Regions from separate parts of the Paenibacillus sp. FSL R7-0302 genome, predicted to be linked through region 1. Evidence: a T-box and tRNA genes for the amino acid it is inferred to sense, from the RefSeq annotation. Region 1 holds a T-box; the other holds one or more tRNA genes.
The links. A T-box is a leader RNA that pairs with one kind of tRNA and senses whether it is charged. The one in region 1 lies ahead of MKY96_RS03480 (valine--tRNA ligase), so its partner is inferred to be a tRNA-Val.

Region 1 (7,884 bases):
ATCATTATTATCTATAACCTCTAACTTCGTATGCAAAAAAACGGCCCTACACTCCTTATTAAAGGAATGTGGAGCCGTTTCTGTAGTCATGCGATACTATTTTACCGGTTCTTCAGGCTGTCTGCCAGCGCATAACCGACCTTCCAGATATCGCCTGCACCCATGGTGATGACCAGATCACCGGGAGCAATGCGGTTCTGCAGATCTGCCAGCACAGCTTCCTTCGTCGGCAGATGCCGCGCACCGGCGTTGCTGTTCTGTACAATCAACTCTACCAGCTTGGCGGAGGTGACGCCCTCAATCTGCTTCTCACCCGCAGGGGAGTAGATATCGGTAATAATCACTTCGTCCGCCTCGCTGAACGCGCGGCTGAAAGCATCCAGCAGGAAGAAGGTACGCGTGTAGCGCTGCGGCTGGAACACGGCGATAATGCGTTTGCCGGTTGCCTTGGCGGCGCTGATCGTAGCCTGAATCTCTGTGGGATGATGCGCATAATCATCAATGACGAGAATCTCGTCAACCTCGCCCAGCACCTGGAAGCGCCGTTTGGCGCCGTGGAACTTCACAATCGCAGCCGCAATGGCTTCAAAGGCAATGCCCGATTTCAGGCAGGAAATCACTGCCGCCATAGAGTTATACAGATTGTATTGTCCCGGAATAGAGAGCTCAATCCGGCCTAGCACCTCAGCTCCATGGTTCATCGTATACGATACCTGCCGGTCGCCGAGAACAATATCAGTCGCTGTATAATCAGCCGTCTCTGATTCGATCCCGTAGCTGATCACTGTACCTTTTACCTTAGGCAGCAGGGATTTCAGATTCTCATCATCCGCACATACGATAGCTGTTCCGTCCTCGCGCAGCTGATTCATGAACTGAACATAAGCATCCTTCAGCTTGCCGAAGTCGCCGCCGTAGTTCTCCAGATGGTCAGCTTCAATGTTCGTAACGATTCCCAGCCAAGGGTGGTACTGCAGGAACGAGCCGTCACTCTCATCGGCCTCTGCCACGACGAATTCCCCTTGTCCCGCTTTGGCATTCGTGCCGACATTCATAATCTCCCCGCCGATAATGTAGGTAGGGTCCACGCCGCAGTCTTCCATCACCAGAGCAATCATGGAAGAGGTGGTAGTCTTGCCGTGCGCTCCGGCCACCGCAACGCCCTTGCGTTCATTCAGCAGCCGGGCCAGCATCTGCGAACGGTGCAGAATGGGAATCTTCAGCCGCTCTGCTTCCACCCATTCCACATTATCCGCGGCAAGCGCCGTGGAGTAGACGACCAGATCCGCGCCTTTTACCTGCTCCGCCGTATGCCCGATGAAGACCTTGGCACCTTTGGCAATCAATTTCTCCGTTAACTCCTGGGCAGCTACGTCAGAGCCCGTAACTGTATATCCCATCTCCAGCATCACCCGGGCAATCGCGCTCATACCATAGCCGCCGATCCCTATAAAATGCACACGTTCAGTAGTATCCAACAGTTCGTCACCAGCCTTTTTCAGAATCGGGTTGCCGTAAAAGCGTACTGCGCACATCAGAAATCAAATACAGCGTTCCGGACACAACCGCGAGGTCATCGTCCGCTGTGATCGTCTGCAGCTTCTGCAGCGCTTGGCCCCAATTACGTTCTACTATGATTTCCAAGTTTTCCTTGGCATATTTATCCCGCAGACTTTCTGCGATCGCCTGCAGATCTTCCGCGTCCATCTTCTTACGGAAATCAGGTTCGGTCAGGATGAGCGTATCCACTATAGGCAGTATATGCTTGAGATACGACTCGTGATGCTTATTTGCCAGCATCCCCATGAGCAAATTTAATTTACCGTAAGGCTGGAACTGCGGAAGGCTCTTCGCAAGGCTCTCAGCCCCTTCCGGGTTGTGCGCGCCGTCCAGAATAATTCTGGGCGAGGCGCTCACTTCCTCCAGCCTTCCGGCCCAGAATGTGCCCCGGAAGCCCTCCAGCACATCCTCGTCCTCCAGCATGAAGGCCATATACTGCCGCAGCACCTCAAGCGCCATCATCGCTCCGGCCGCATTCTGCAGCTGGTGTTCACCTTTCATGGCAATATCCAGCTCAAGTCCCCGGAACGGCCCGTTGAAGGTGAAATGCTGGCAGCCGTCTCTCAGCTCAACTCCGCTATAGCTGAAATCTTCTCCGGCTAAATAGAGTGTCGAACGGGTAGCCGCCGCCTTGGCCTTCAATACAGCTACAGCCTCAGGCTGGCTCACGCAGCTGACTACAGGAACGCCCGGCTTAATAATCCCGGCTTTCTCGCCGGCAATCAGCGTAAGCGTATCTCCCAGCACATCGGTATGGTCATGTCCCACATTGGTAATGACCGACACCACCGGAGTAACGATATTCGTTACATCCAGCCTTCCCCCAAGCCCCGTCTCCCATACGACTACATCGGGATAACAGACTTCACCGTAATAGAGAATTGCAAGCGCCGTCGCCGCCTCGAACATGGTCGGTGAGCCCAGCTCAGTGCCGGCAATCTCCTCGACCAGCGGACGCAGCTGATTGGCAAGCGCAAGCAGCGTCTCCTCAGGAATATCCGTCCCGTTGTACTGGAACCGGTTCGTGAACTTCGTGATATAAGGAGAGGTAAATGTCCCCACCGAATATCCGCTCTGAATAAGGGCCGAGGTCAAAAAGGCGCAGGTCGAGCCCTTGCCGTTGGTCCCCGCCACATGAATGAACTTCAGCTTCCGGTGCGGATGTCCCAGCTTCTCCATTAGAAGCTCTATCCGCTCCAGACCCGGCCGGATTCCAAAAGGAATCAGGCTGTTGATCCAGTCTACGGCTTCTGTATAAGAACTTAAGGGAGCGGCAGCGCCGCTCCGGGTGATCTCTTCCATGTCTGTTATCCTCTCAGTTCTGCAATACGGGCCAGCACCTTATCGCGTCTGTCGGAATAATCCGCCTGCTTCGCCCGTTCCTCTTCGATGACTTTCGCCGGAGCTTTGGCCACAAAGCCCTGATTACTAAGCTTCTTCTCCACACGCTCCACTTCGCTGTTCAGGGTCTGAACTTCTTTTTCGAGACGAATAATCTCCTGATCGATATCAATCAGACCGGACAGCGGCAGAAGCAGCTCCGCTCCGGTAACCACGGCGGACATCATTTTGTCCGGCGTCTGCGGCGCAAGGCCTGCTTCGAAGGAAGAGGTGTTGCAGAAGCGCCCGATGTAATTGTCGTTGCGGGAAATAATGTCCAGGGTGTCCTGGCTGCCGGCCTTGATAATCAGCTCGACCTTCTTGCTCATTGGCGCATTCACTTCCGCACGGATCCCGCGAACGGCCCGGATAATATCCATCAGCAGGTTCATCTCTGATACTGCCTGCGGATTCTCAAGCGCCGCATCGTACTTTGGCCACTCGGCCAAGGTGATGGATTCGCCCTGATGCGGCAGATGCTGCCAGATCTCCTCCGTAATGAACGGCATGAACGGGTGAATCAGCCGCAGTGTGCGGTCCAGCACGTAAGCCAGAACAGACTGGGTCTTGGCCTTGGCAGCTGCGTCCGCTCCGTATAGCGAGAGCTTGGCGAATTCGATATACCAGTCACACAGATCATCCCAGATGAAGTTGTAGAGCAGGCGCCCGGTCTCGCCGAACTCGTACGAGTCAATTAGACGCGTAATATCGCGGGAAGTTTCGTTCAGGCGGTGCAGAATCCAGCGGTCCGCTGTGCCAAGCTCACCTGTAATGTCAATATCTTCAAAGGCTACGCCTTCCAGATTCATCAGCGCGAACCGGGAGGCATTCCAGATCTTGTTGGCAAAATTACGCGCCTGCTCTACCTTTTCCATACGGAACCGCAGATCCTGGCCCGCTGTACTGCCGGTAGTAATCATATAGCGCATGGCGTCAGCGCCGTACTGCTCGATAACATCCAGCGGATCAATACCGTTGCCCAGCGACTTGGACATCTTGCGTCCTTCGGCATCGCGTACGAGTCCGTGCATCAGCACATCGGAGAACGGCTTCTGGCCTGTGAATTCCATGGCTGAGAAAATCATGCGCGCTACCCAGAAGTAGATGATATCGTAGCCGGTAACCAGTACATTGTTCGGATAGTAACGCTGATAGTCGCTGCTGTCCTGATCAGGCCAGCCTAAGGTAGCGAACGGCCAGAGGTTCGAGCTGAACCAGGTATCCAGAACATCCTCATCCTGCTTCAGGTCGGACAGCCCGCTGATGCGGCGCGCTTCTTCTTCATCGTGTGCAACTACAAGCTCCCCGGTAGATTCGGAGTACCAGGCCGGAATACGGTGGCCCCACCACAATTGGCGGGAGATACACCAGTCACGGACATTCTCGATCCAGTTCAGGTACGTCTTCTCGAAGCGGTCCGGCACGAAGTGGACCCCGTCACCGTCCTTCTGTGCAGCGATGGCTGCTTCTGCCAGCGGCTGCATTTTGACGAACCACTGGGTGGACAGATAAGGCTCTACTACGGCCCCGGAACGCTCACTGTGCCCAACCTGGTGTACATGATCCTCAATGGAGATCAGCACGCCTTGCTCCTTCAGGTCGGCTACGATGGCCTTACGGCAGTCGCTGCGGTCCATTCCCTGGTAAGCGCCCGCTTCCTCATTCATCACTCCGCCTTCATCCATTACGTTGATCTGCGGAAGGTTATGGCGGACTCCCATCTCGAAGTCGTTCGGATCATGCGCCGGTGTAATCTTAACCGCACCGCTGCCGAAATCCTTATCTACGTATTCATCAGCAATAACCGGAATCTCACGTAAGGTAACCGGCAGAATCAGCGTCTTCCCGATCAGATCCTTATAGCGCTCATCCTCCGGGTGTACCGCTACCGCTGTATCACCCAGCATCGTCTCGGGCCGCGTGGTAGCCACCGTGATATGGCCGCTGCCATCCTTCAGCGGATAACGCAGATGGTACAGATGCCCGTTCACTTCCTTGTATTCAACCTCAATATCCGACAGCGCTGTACGGGCAGCCGGGTCCCAGTTAATAATCCGCTTGCCGCGGTAGATCAGGCCCTTCTGGTACAGCTCCACAAATACCTTGCTTACCGCCTTCTTCATTCCATCATCAAAGGTAAATCGTTCGCGGGAGTAATCGAGGGACAGGCCCATCTTGGCCCACTGGTCATGAATCGTCTCTGCATACTGGTCTTTCCAGGCCCATACCTGCTCCAGGAACTTCTCGCGTCCCAGATCATGGCGGGAAATTCCCTGCTGGCGCAGCTTCTGCTCTACCTTGGTCTGTGTAGCAATCCCTGCATGGTCCGTACCCGGCAGCCACAGGGTATCATATCCCTGCATCCGCTTGGTGCGGATCAGCACATCCTGAAGCGTGAAATCCAGCGCATGTCCGATATGCAGCATTCCTGTTACATTCGGCGGCGGAATCACGATGCTGTAAGGCTCCGCATCCGGCCGTTTGCCGGCTTCGAAGAAGCCCTTCTCCATCCAGTACGCATACCATTTCTTCTCTGCCGCTCCCGGATCATATGTAGTCGGCATGTCGCTCTGCTTGTGATTAGCTGAAGCGGTAGCTTCTGCCGCTTCCTGCCCGTTCGGCAGCTCTGCTGCTGCATTGTTGTTATCAGCCATTGTGAACCCTCCACTGTTAAATGTATTGAGTAGCTAGCGGTTTCTGAGAATACAAAAAGGCCCTTCGTCTCAAAGGACGAAAGGCCATTCTTTCGCGGTACCACCTTTGTTTCGCGCCAATAAAAAATAAACCACTGCCTTAAGTTCCCTTACAGGTTCCTGAAGCTTAGCGCGACACTCATGCAGGGTAACGGCTGCAACCGGCCGCATCCTAACCGGTCTTCATGATGAAGACAAGCTCAGAAGGGCAACTCCGGGGCGACTTCGGGGGCTGCATCCTGCGGGAATTCACACCAATGATAATCCCGCTCTCTGAAGGGCTGACCGCCTACTCTTCCCGTTCCCAGTCTTTATGCTAGTTATTACATAGTTCAATAATACATTCAGTGTTATCCCTAGTCAACCAGCATATACACAAAGGGCGCGCAGCAGACGTACATTGCTGCTTACTCCCCGCTCCAGATCACTTGAACCACATTGAAGCCCTGATTGCCGCCCGTTCCGGGAGCGCCATCCAGCGTAACGGAGAATGTGCTTCCGGCATCAATAATCGAGAAGGCTGAGGCGGAGACCTCCTCAGACTTGGAGGTTGCCCCTTTTTGTACAAAATAGTCCTTGTACGTATTGCCGAGCGTCTCCAGACTCTGCTTCGTGCGGTAGCTGAAGGTCGCGGACGGCTTACCGGTTGCCGAGCCTTCGATCAGATCAAATATCTTCGCGTCCGCCGGAAGCGGGAAGTCTGCCGGCAGGCTCTTCGGCCGCTTCACAGCATCTGCTGGTGTTCCTGCGGACGAGCCGCCGGAGGAGACAGCCGGAGCAGCCGCATCACCGATGATGACCCGGCTGGTTGCAGCATCGTAAGTAACAGCAGTGTTCAGCGCTTCGCCGATGGAGCGTACAGGCAGATAAGTGATGCCGTTGTAGGTAATCGGGGCGAGGGTTTTGCCGTTGCCGTCTTTGGGCGTGTACGCCTGGCCGTTCACGACGATCCCGATTTTGTTGTTCAGGAGCGCCTTGATCTCCTGCAGATTACTGGCGGCGTAGACACCGGCCGAGACTGTGAGCGTCAAGCTTAGTGCGGCCGCAGTGGCTGCCACTTTTCTCTTCATGTGATATATCATCCTTCCAGAAGTGATGTACCAGCGCATAGCTGCCTGAATGTGTAATGTATGTAGGCCGGTAGTGACTATTACCCCGACCTAGGCGGTTTGTAAACCAGGAGCGGAGACACGTGTAAACATGCCCCCAACAAAAGCCGGTTCACAAAAAACAGGAACAGCCCCATGCATAAGGCAAGGGCTGTTCCTGTTAAGCCTGAATTCTCCGCACACCGTCAATCTCAAGGAATGTATAATACCTGTCCCTCTTCTACAATCTGACCGGACAGCCGGTTATACATTGTCAGCTCCCGGGTGCTTAGCTGGTATTTCTCGGCTATGGTATCCAGCGTCTCTTCCCGCTGCACGATGCAGAGCCGTACCTTGCGGAACAGCTCTGTCCCGCCCATCCCGCCGATGAACCGGCTCTTCCACGCTGTATCATTGCCTGCCTCAGGAACAGCCTGCGCTACAGAGTCTATATTGCCAGAGAGCAGTTCCTCCTGCTCTCGGTTGGCGCGGCTTGCGCTGAGCAGCGAGGAGAAGGTGAGCGGCTCCTGCTCGGCGGCTCCCGGTTCTTTTTTGCTGCCAAGAGCAACCTTGAGATCCTGCTTCTCCTCCTGGGGAGACAGAGATTCCGCAGACAGGAAGACTTCATTGTCTGTGGCCTGGATCTCCTCTGCCGCCTCCCCTTCTTCGTTCCCGGCAAACAGCGCAGCAGCATCGTTGGCAGCGGAGGTAAGCACCGGCTCCGGCTGCGATACGGCATGAAGCTTCGCATTGCCCCAATGGTCCACAGTGTTCAAGGCGGCGGTGCCTGTCTGAAGCGTGGTGTCCTCCTGAAGCGAGCCGTTCACAGCCGCCGGTGCCGTCTTCTCTCTGGAGGTGAGGAAATGAGCGGAGGCCTTATCAGCCGACGGCTTGCTGCCTGCCGAAGAAGCCGTATCCAGACTATGGGTCCTTACTCTGGGTTCCTTGTCCTTCAGGGGTGTGGAGAGATAGGCCGCGGGCTGGCTGTAAGAAGTATCTTCTGCGTACAGCGGCTCAGCTGCTGCCTCAGCCGGAACAGCGGAGTTCTGATCTTCCGCAGCGCCCTCTGCCGTCCCTTCGCCATAGGTCCAGAGCGAATTCTCATACAGGGTGTCATTCTCCGGATTGCGGATTTGCTCCTCAGCCGCCCTGCTGTCTCCTGA
Region 2 (7,884 bases), 2.7 Mb from region 1:
TAGTAAGATCATTACCAGGGAGCGGCAACATACCTGTAAAAATGCGCCTTCAGATGATCCTCTGCTAGGTTATGACAGGGGTATAGATACAAATATGCACACCCGGGTGATCTGCCAGATTCGCCATAGAATTGATATCGTAGACTACAGGCTGGCTCGTGCCCAGACTCTCTATGACCACACGGTTAACCTTTTTGCCCAGTATATTGTGCTGCTTCCACATCTCAGCGAAATCCGCACTGTCCTCCAAGAGCTGATCGACCATCTCCTTGTACCAGGGATCGTGCAGGTTCATGTCATAATAGGTTCTGTACACCCCTACTGAATAGAGAGCGAACTCCTCCCAATTCAGCATCCGGCGGCGCAGCTCCAGGTCCAGGAACAGAAGACGCAGCATAATGCGCTCTGGAGCAGGCAGACTTCCGAAATCACTAAGGACTTCACTCGCCCTATCATTCCAGGCCAGTACCTCAGACCGCTCATTCGTAATAAAAGACGGATAAGTCAATTGGCGGATAATATCCCGCCACTGCGGATTCAGCTCCGGACTGGCTGTATCTATAGAAGCAAGTGTATCCGGCAAGCCCGGATTCCATAGCTCGAACAGATGCTTGTGCTCATCTGCCGACAACCGCAGCGCCTGACTGAGACTCTCCATGACCTCTCTGGAGGCGGTAACCTCCCTGCCCTGCTCCAGCCAAGTATAATAGGTGCTGCTGAGACCAGCCAGAACTGCAACCTCCTCCCGCCGCAGCCCTGGAGTTCTGCGCTGACTGTTCGTTTCCTTGATCCCTACAGCTTCAGGCTGCAGACGTTCCCGGCGTGATCTCAGGTAGTCGCCAAGACGCCTAAACCTCGTAATCTCGTAACTCATGAGTTGGGACTCCTTTCAGCATTACAATTGATTCACAGATACTTCACATGTTCACATACTCTCGCATATAGCGTGGGGTAAATCCCAGGGTATGTCACCGCCTGCGGCAGCTCGCTGAAGCTCCGAAGCTCAGCCATTTCGTACGGGGGCAAATTTCCGAACCTTTTGACATCTGCATAATACAACATCCCGTAGCTCTCTGCCAGTTCACTACTTCTGACTGAATAGATGCATAGCGGATGCAGCTCGTATTCTTCAGCACCCGTCTCTTCGTACAGCTCTCTTACCGCAGCTTCCCCGGGACTCTCGCCCGCCTCAATATGCCCGCCGGCAAATTCCCATGTAGACCGCTCACGGTGCCGCACCAGCACCCAATCCTTCCCTTGCTTCATAAAAATCACTACATACTGGAGACTCACTCCAGGGCACTCCGCTTCATGCAATGTTACGATCATGATAGAATTCCACCTTTTATGTTGGTTAAAGAACTTCCAGACAAGCGCCAATATTGTAATATACTATGGTTGGGGTGTCGTGGGTTTTTGTCACTCTTTAAATGTACATAAAAAAGAAGCCACAACATTGCATTAGACACGTAAAGTCATCTGCTGCCGAACGTCAATAGCTTCTCAGTTTGTTATTCTTTGTTTATAAAAAGAAAGAAAGCCTTGAATATCAAGGCTTTCTGCATATAGGACGGATGGGGTTCGAACCCATGACCCCTACCCTGTCAAGATAGTGCTCTCCCGCTGAGCTACCGTCCTGCAACGAGATTTATAATAACACAGAACGTAAAGGAATGGCAAGATATTTTTATAACATTACGGGAAATGCTTATCTTCCCCTAATGCCTCGCATGGGAGGAGACTCTAGCATTTTAAATATATAATCTAAATTGACCTTTTAAGAGATATTGTTTATGATTGATATATGGAAATTTATTTCCATAAAAATATTATTGGTATTTTTTACGTCGTTTAAAAATGTTACATAGTTTCATCTATCGTGCTGGCATTAGCTTGCCTACCTGTTACGTCCTTTGCATCTAACACCGCAGATTCATCAGCTCAGTCTAATGGTTCTGTATATTTCAAGGGACATACCCAAGCAAGTAATGGGTATCAAGTTTATAAAGAAGGTCCCGCCGGGCCAGTTGGTGCTTATGTCGTTAGGGTGCTATCCGATAATGGCGGCTATGGATATGAATATAATTATGGGGTAACAGCTAGAGCTTATTAAAGTAATTGAAATAATTATAATCCATTGGGAGGGGGCGCCAAGCCCCCGTCCTCTCACCTGGGCGCATTTAATGAAACAAAAGGGCTGTCCCAAAAGGGATAGCCCGCAGCTTTTAAGTAGGATTAACGTAAGCACATGGATGGACGCTCCGCTGTTTAAGCAGGATACCCATTTCATTCTTTCAAAAACATAAAAAGAAATCGCCTTTTTTTAAAAACAACCGTCCCTATAGCAGAAATTTCCCAATAATGGGATAATCCCTGCTTTTTTTGAGGAATCTGAGAATCTGACTTGTCAGTAGAATATCTACTTTGGGACAGCCCCTTCATTTTTCGTTATCATTGCTTGCTCTGAAAGACCAGAAACTTGTGCAATAACCTAACTTCAAGCCCAATCCTCAACATATTTTTCTCATCGGTTCATTCATGGTCAGTGTCTACCCATTTGTGATTTCAAGCTTAAAACTTCTTGCTCTGAGAGACCTGAGGCTCTAACAATAATTGAGGTCTCCACTCCAAGAGCAAGAAGTTCACGCACCATTGCCTCTGCCTTATTTCGCTCACCTTCTGCTCGTCCCTCAGCTCGCCCCTCAGCCTTAGCACCATTCATTCGTGACGCCTCATCCCGCAAATACTTCATCCGGGCATCATATTCCATACGTGTAGCGGCATCCTGACTCAGGAACTCCAGCGTATCCATTGCTTTTTTCAACATCGGTTCATTCATGGTCAGCACCTCCCAATTTGGTTGTTCAACACCCTTCAGGAATAACAGCCAGTTGATCAGACCACCAGTTAATGGAACGGCCTGCTCCTCAAGCTTTGTTAATTCCATCACATGGATCTCAAGATCATTGTTAAGAGGTATCCCGGTGTGATCTTCCCGAAGGCGAAACACATTATGATGGCGGTCATTAGGAAGACAGGAATAGTTCAGTATATTGATCGTCACACACTTCTTCAATTGACTGTAATCGTCGCCTTTTTGAATCTGGTGGTAATACATCTCGCTCCAGTAGAACAGTGTCCGCTTCTCCATATTGTATGGATTGAACAATTGCATTTCGATGTTGATCCGTTTGCCCTCAGCCGTCTTGGCCTTGATGTCCAGAATAGACTGTTTATCCGCTGGAGCATCCTTATCAGTGTACGGATTCATTAATACAATCTCTGTCAGCGGGGGTTCGCCTGCCTCCATAAAGGTACTGTTGAGGAAGGCCAGCAGGACATCCTTGTTATTCTCACTGCCGAAAATTTTCTTGAAGATAAAGTCATTCCGTGCGTCGAGTAATTCCACGATTATCACTCCAATCATATACATTGATTATATCATGGCAGAACTACTCGTTGTAGACAAAGCCAGCCTTTAAGGTCCCTATATTGCTATTCTGTCCCCAAAGCTCAAAGAAACATACTAGCACATGCTTGATCGTCAGCCCTCCCCCTTTACCTAAACGTGATCGCCATTCGCTTATCCACCAATACAACGGCGTCTGCTTCACCCCTACCGTTGAACATGGCTGATATTACATATATTTTCGTGTCATCTTCAGCTTTCGCTACCCATTCTTTTTCCTGCAAATAACGTTTGTTGACTGAATCGTAAGCATAGTCCAGGTTCCTCTCCATATCCTTCAGATATTGATCGCCATAGATTTGCTTGAAATCATCTTTGGACATGCCAATTTTAAAACCGCCTGTGGTTTCATACATATCTTTCGATTCCTTTGCCAGAGTAATCCCTGCCACTTTATCCTCACGGTACATAATTCTTACGCCAGGGCTGTACATGACTGAATTCGCAATATCCTTATCTTCTCCTTTGCCCAATACCTCTTCTGCTTCCGCGCGGCTCATACCATACTCAACAATGGCTTTATGATCGTTCACCTTTTGGATGGCTAAGTCTTTAGTGGTTACCCCGTCTTTGGAATCCCCACAAGCTGTCAATACGAACAAGAACAATACTACCAGTAACGTTTTTCTCATAATACCCTCCCAAGATGTTTTTATCTAAAGTTTACCATGTCAGGAGGAATACGAAACAGGCGCGTCCCTGATTAACATTCTCCCCTGTATTCTATATAATAGAGGCAGCTTACACACGGAAAGGACTGAACTATGCGCAGATATCAATAGTTGCACCTCACCAATACCATATATATTTAATGGAGGTAACTTATTGATGATTACAGAATTACAAACCGAAAGATTAGTATTAAGACAAATGCGCACCGCCGATTCAGCCAGCCTGTTCCCGATCTGGTCCGATCCTGAAGTCACCCGGTTCATGAATATCAGCAGCTTCACGGATGAGAGTCAGGCCGTGGAAATGATTGAGCTGCTGGGTAAGCTAGCCACTGAGAATCAGGCGCTCCGCTATTCCATCACGGAAGCAGAATCCGGCCGGATTATCGGCTCCTGTGGTTTCAATACGCTGGACTATGACAATGCCAAGACAGAGATCGGTTATGACCTTAGCCGCGAGTGCTGGGGAAAAGGATATGTGCCTGAAGCCCTTCGCGCACTAATAGATTATGCGTTTGATACGCTGGGCTTCAATAGAATAGAAGCAAAGGCCCAGCCTGCTAATATCAATTCTATTAAGGTACTGCAGAAATTAAACTTTTCGCTGGAAGGAATATTGAGGCAGAGTGAGCGGTCCAAAGGAAGCTTCATTGATCTGTGTATGTATTCCAGATTAGCTACAGATTAGGATAATCCGAACAAAGGCTGACCCGGGCGCTACAAAATGAACTGCGCTGGGTCAGCCTTATTTTATATACAAACCTCCAAAAAAATAAGCTACCACTGGGGCAGCTCCACTAATTTAACATCCGATGCGGATGTTTTTACGTATTTTAGAATTTGTTTGTAGCCCTTCTCTGACAGAAAACACTTTTGCTCGACTCCTCTGTGGTCTTCCCCAAAATAAGCAATATGAAACGTCTTATCCAGCTGGATAATATTAGAAACCTGAATTAACGTGTTTCTATCTGCTAGAACGAAGTGATATCCTGAACTGGCCAGGGTATTAAGCCAATATTTCAGCGTACCTACTGTATAAAAGGTCTGATCGTACGTATGGACAATGATCCGATAGATAGTCCGTTCAAATTCCATAAACGTTATTTTTGCAATATCGAGTGAGAATACACCAGTGTTTCCCTCTGTGTCTCTAGTAACAGATATCGTGCTCAAAGGGATCAACTCCAATGTTATTTAAGTAACTCTTCAGGAACCTCCGGTTGATTAATGTATAATACACTTGCTGTAACCAACACGATAAGGGCAGCCAAGGCGGACAAACCAGAAGCAAGCTTATACACTACTTTGCGCTGCAAAGCTCTCATTGTCAGATGTTCACCTCCCTTCTAGCTATAATCAGACTGATGGATTGAGCCAAAAAACTGGCTGCGATAACAGGTGATCCTACAACGATATTGGCACCAACAAGCAGTATCGCCACGATTCTCAGCTTAGGCCAGTGCCGCCTCGGAATCCGGGTCTGTCGTTCAATTCCAATGGGCGCCAGCCATAAAACTATTAACAGACTAGTTCCATTCATTAGCATAACGTAAAGGGAACTAACCTCCACAAAGGATAGGACCGTGAACAAGCTTACCGTAAACAAGACACAGGCAATACCGGATCTGAGATGGACCCCGCCCGACACCTGACGTAATACGGCAAAGGAGATCAGAATCTGCAGAGCTTCACTTGTCCGGCCCGTCAAAAGGGATGCTGCCAGCGTCAGCCCAATAATAAACACCACATTAAGCACTACGCTAATAGCAAATTTCAGGACAGCGTAGGATGCCGGGTGTTCAGGTACGATATTTTTAATCGTAAATGCCAGCTTGCCGGACATGAATTCAAGCATCTTCCCGCTCCCTCCGGGTGGAATAATATAGAAGGAATACAGTCATCACCAGGAAAATCAAGGCATTTAGCAGAATATCATTATAGTAGAGTAGCACTGAAATCCCTATTACGAAGCCGAAAATCAGCAGAGACAGCAGGATATCTTCTATCTTAAAGCGGAGTTTATCCAAGTCGAACGTGAAGCCCTTACCTTTGCGGTACAGAAGCCCAAAAATACCGAACACCGCTGCCGCAGTCGCTACCTGCAGAAAATATCCGTTCGCGGTACTACCAATATTCGATATAGATCCGAACATGAGCAGGGTGAGCAGCGTCTGAATCCCGGCAAAAATAGCAAATCCTGATATTGTTGCGATGATGGATAGAATGAGCGGCATCCTCACCACCGCAGCAAAGAAGAAGATAAAAATCAAGATTAAAACAAGTGGTGCAACATTCGACATGCCCAGTTCATTGCGTAACAGATAGCTTTGCAGATTGTTCAGCAAGATGACAAATAAAGCCTGCCAGATGTACCATCTCCACTTGAATCTATAGAGAGACATAATCAGATAATAGAGCGCAAGCGTCTCTATCGTTGAGAAAAACATAAAGCCTACAGGTTCCCACGACAAACCATAACACCGCCTGACTAATTTTCGTTTACAAAATTAATTATATATCCCCGCCGCACCTGACGTATACTACTTAATTACAAAATTCGACACTTTTTATCAAATCAAAAAAAACATCCGTTGGCCGCTCTGAATCGAGCCTCAACGGATGTTCCTCTGGGTACAGCAGCTTGGCTGTCCGTATTAAATTTCAGACCAAATGACGTTAACCTCCACGGTTCCCTCCTGGGACGCAAGCGGACCGCCAATGATTGACCAGCTCTGTTTATCGTCCTTGGTCTTGCCTTGAATGATCAGGTTCTTGGGATCGATAGTCTTCACGGACTGATCGCCCAGCTTGGAAGCCAGATAATCATCATAGAGCTTCGTTACCGATTCCATACTATCCGTTGTTCTAAAAATCAGCAATGCCGTCTTCTTGCCCTCATTCTCCTCCGCATTCGAAAGAATGGTCTCTGTTACATTCTCTGGCATCGGGAAATCCTCCGGCAGATATTTCGGCAGGTCCGCAGATCCGGCAGCCGTCTCGTTGCTTCCGGCTGTCGCCTCAGGCGTCTGCTCCGGCTCTACCGTAGGTGCTGGAGTCTGCTCAGCCTCTGTTGTCGGCTCAGGAGTCTGGACACTCTCTGCTGTCGGTGCAGTGGTCTGCATCGATTCGGTGGACGGCTTATCCTCAGCATTACCGCAGGCACTGAGGGCCAATAGGGACAACGTCAAGGATAAGGACATTATTAGTTTTTTGGTATACATCTGCTCACTCCTCATGAATTCATTGAACAATTACACGGCCGGTTAGATTCACCGGCTTACCGGATAATACCCATTTCTGCCTTCATCCAAACAACTAATGCAGACAGAAAAAGCCCGGAAACCAAGGCTCCCGGGGCATTCGTGAATGATGTATAAGTTCAGAAATTATTTATAATACGATGTCGTAAGCGGGACGAAGACCGAGGTTCCCTTCTTCACGTCGCCAGTGAGATACAGGCTGCTGACTCCGGCAATATCCACTTCGATGGTCGTGAGTCCGCTGGCCGGGTCAATGGTCTGCTTCTTCAGCACCGTGTTGGTGTCCGCGTCTTGAATACTGAAGTCTTTGATCTCCCCGCCGATCGCGGCTATCTGGAGATAGAGCTTCTGATACTTTTTGTCAGGTTGCAGCATGAAGGAACTGCCGCGGTCGCTGCTGGCGTCATCGAAGAATACATCCTTGTAATCCTTATCCTTGTACACGGTCTTACCCGGGTCCTTGGTGTGATACATATTATCAAAG

Region 2: it has a tRNA-Val gene. The T-box ahead of MKY96_RS03480 (valine--tRNA ligase) is inferred to sense a tRNA for this amino acid. The anticodon was not compared.

What each region holds. Positions count from the first base shown of each region.
Region 1 is NZ_JBBOWB010000001.1:792,332-800,215, reverse strand. Features, by position in the region: gene murC (UDP-N-acetylmuramate--L-alanine ligase) at 102-1,478, opposite strand; gene MKY96_RS03485 (bifunctional folylpolyglutamate synthase/dihydrofolate synthase) at 1,486-2,862, opposite strand; gene MKY96_RS03480 (valine--tRNA ligase) at 2,868-5,504, opposite strand; T-box leader at 5,664-5,948, opposite strand; gene MKY96_RS03475 (stalk domain-containing protein) at 6,041-6,703, opposite strand; gene MKY96_RS03470 (LysM peptidoglycan-binding domain-containing protein) at 6,934-7,884, opposite strand, start outside.
Region 2 is NZ_JBBOWB010000001.1:3,465,856-3,473,739, forward strand. Features, by position in the region: gene MKY96_RS15205 (helix-turn-helix transcriptional regulator) at 65-874, opposite strand; gene MKY96_RS15210 (NUDIX hydrolase) at 907-1,329, opposite strand; tRNA gene MKY96_RS15215 (tRNA-Val) at 1,567-1,638, opposite strand; gene MKY96_RS15220 (Rpn family recombination-promoting nuclease/putative transposase) at 2,543-3,412, opposite strand; gene MKY96_RS15225 (hypothetical protein) at 3,559-4,101, opposite strand; gene MKY96_RS15230 (GNAT family N-acetyltransferase) at 4,298-4,828, shown strand; gene MKY96_RS15235 (LytTR family transcriptional regulator DNA-binding domain-containing protein) at 4,918-5,313, opposite strand; gene MKY96_RS15240 (cyclic lactone autoinducer peptide) at 5,331-5,465, opposite strand; gene MKY96_RS15245 (accessory gene regulator ArgB-like protein) at 5,468-5,995, opposite strand; gene MKY96_RS15250 (hypothetical protein) at 5,988-6,485, opposite strand; gene MKY96_RS15255 (hypothetical protein) at 6,795-7,340, opposite strand; gene MKY96_RS15260 (stalk domain-containing protein) at 7,527-7,884, opposite strand, start outside.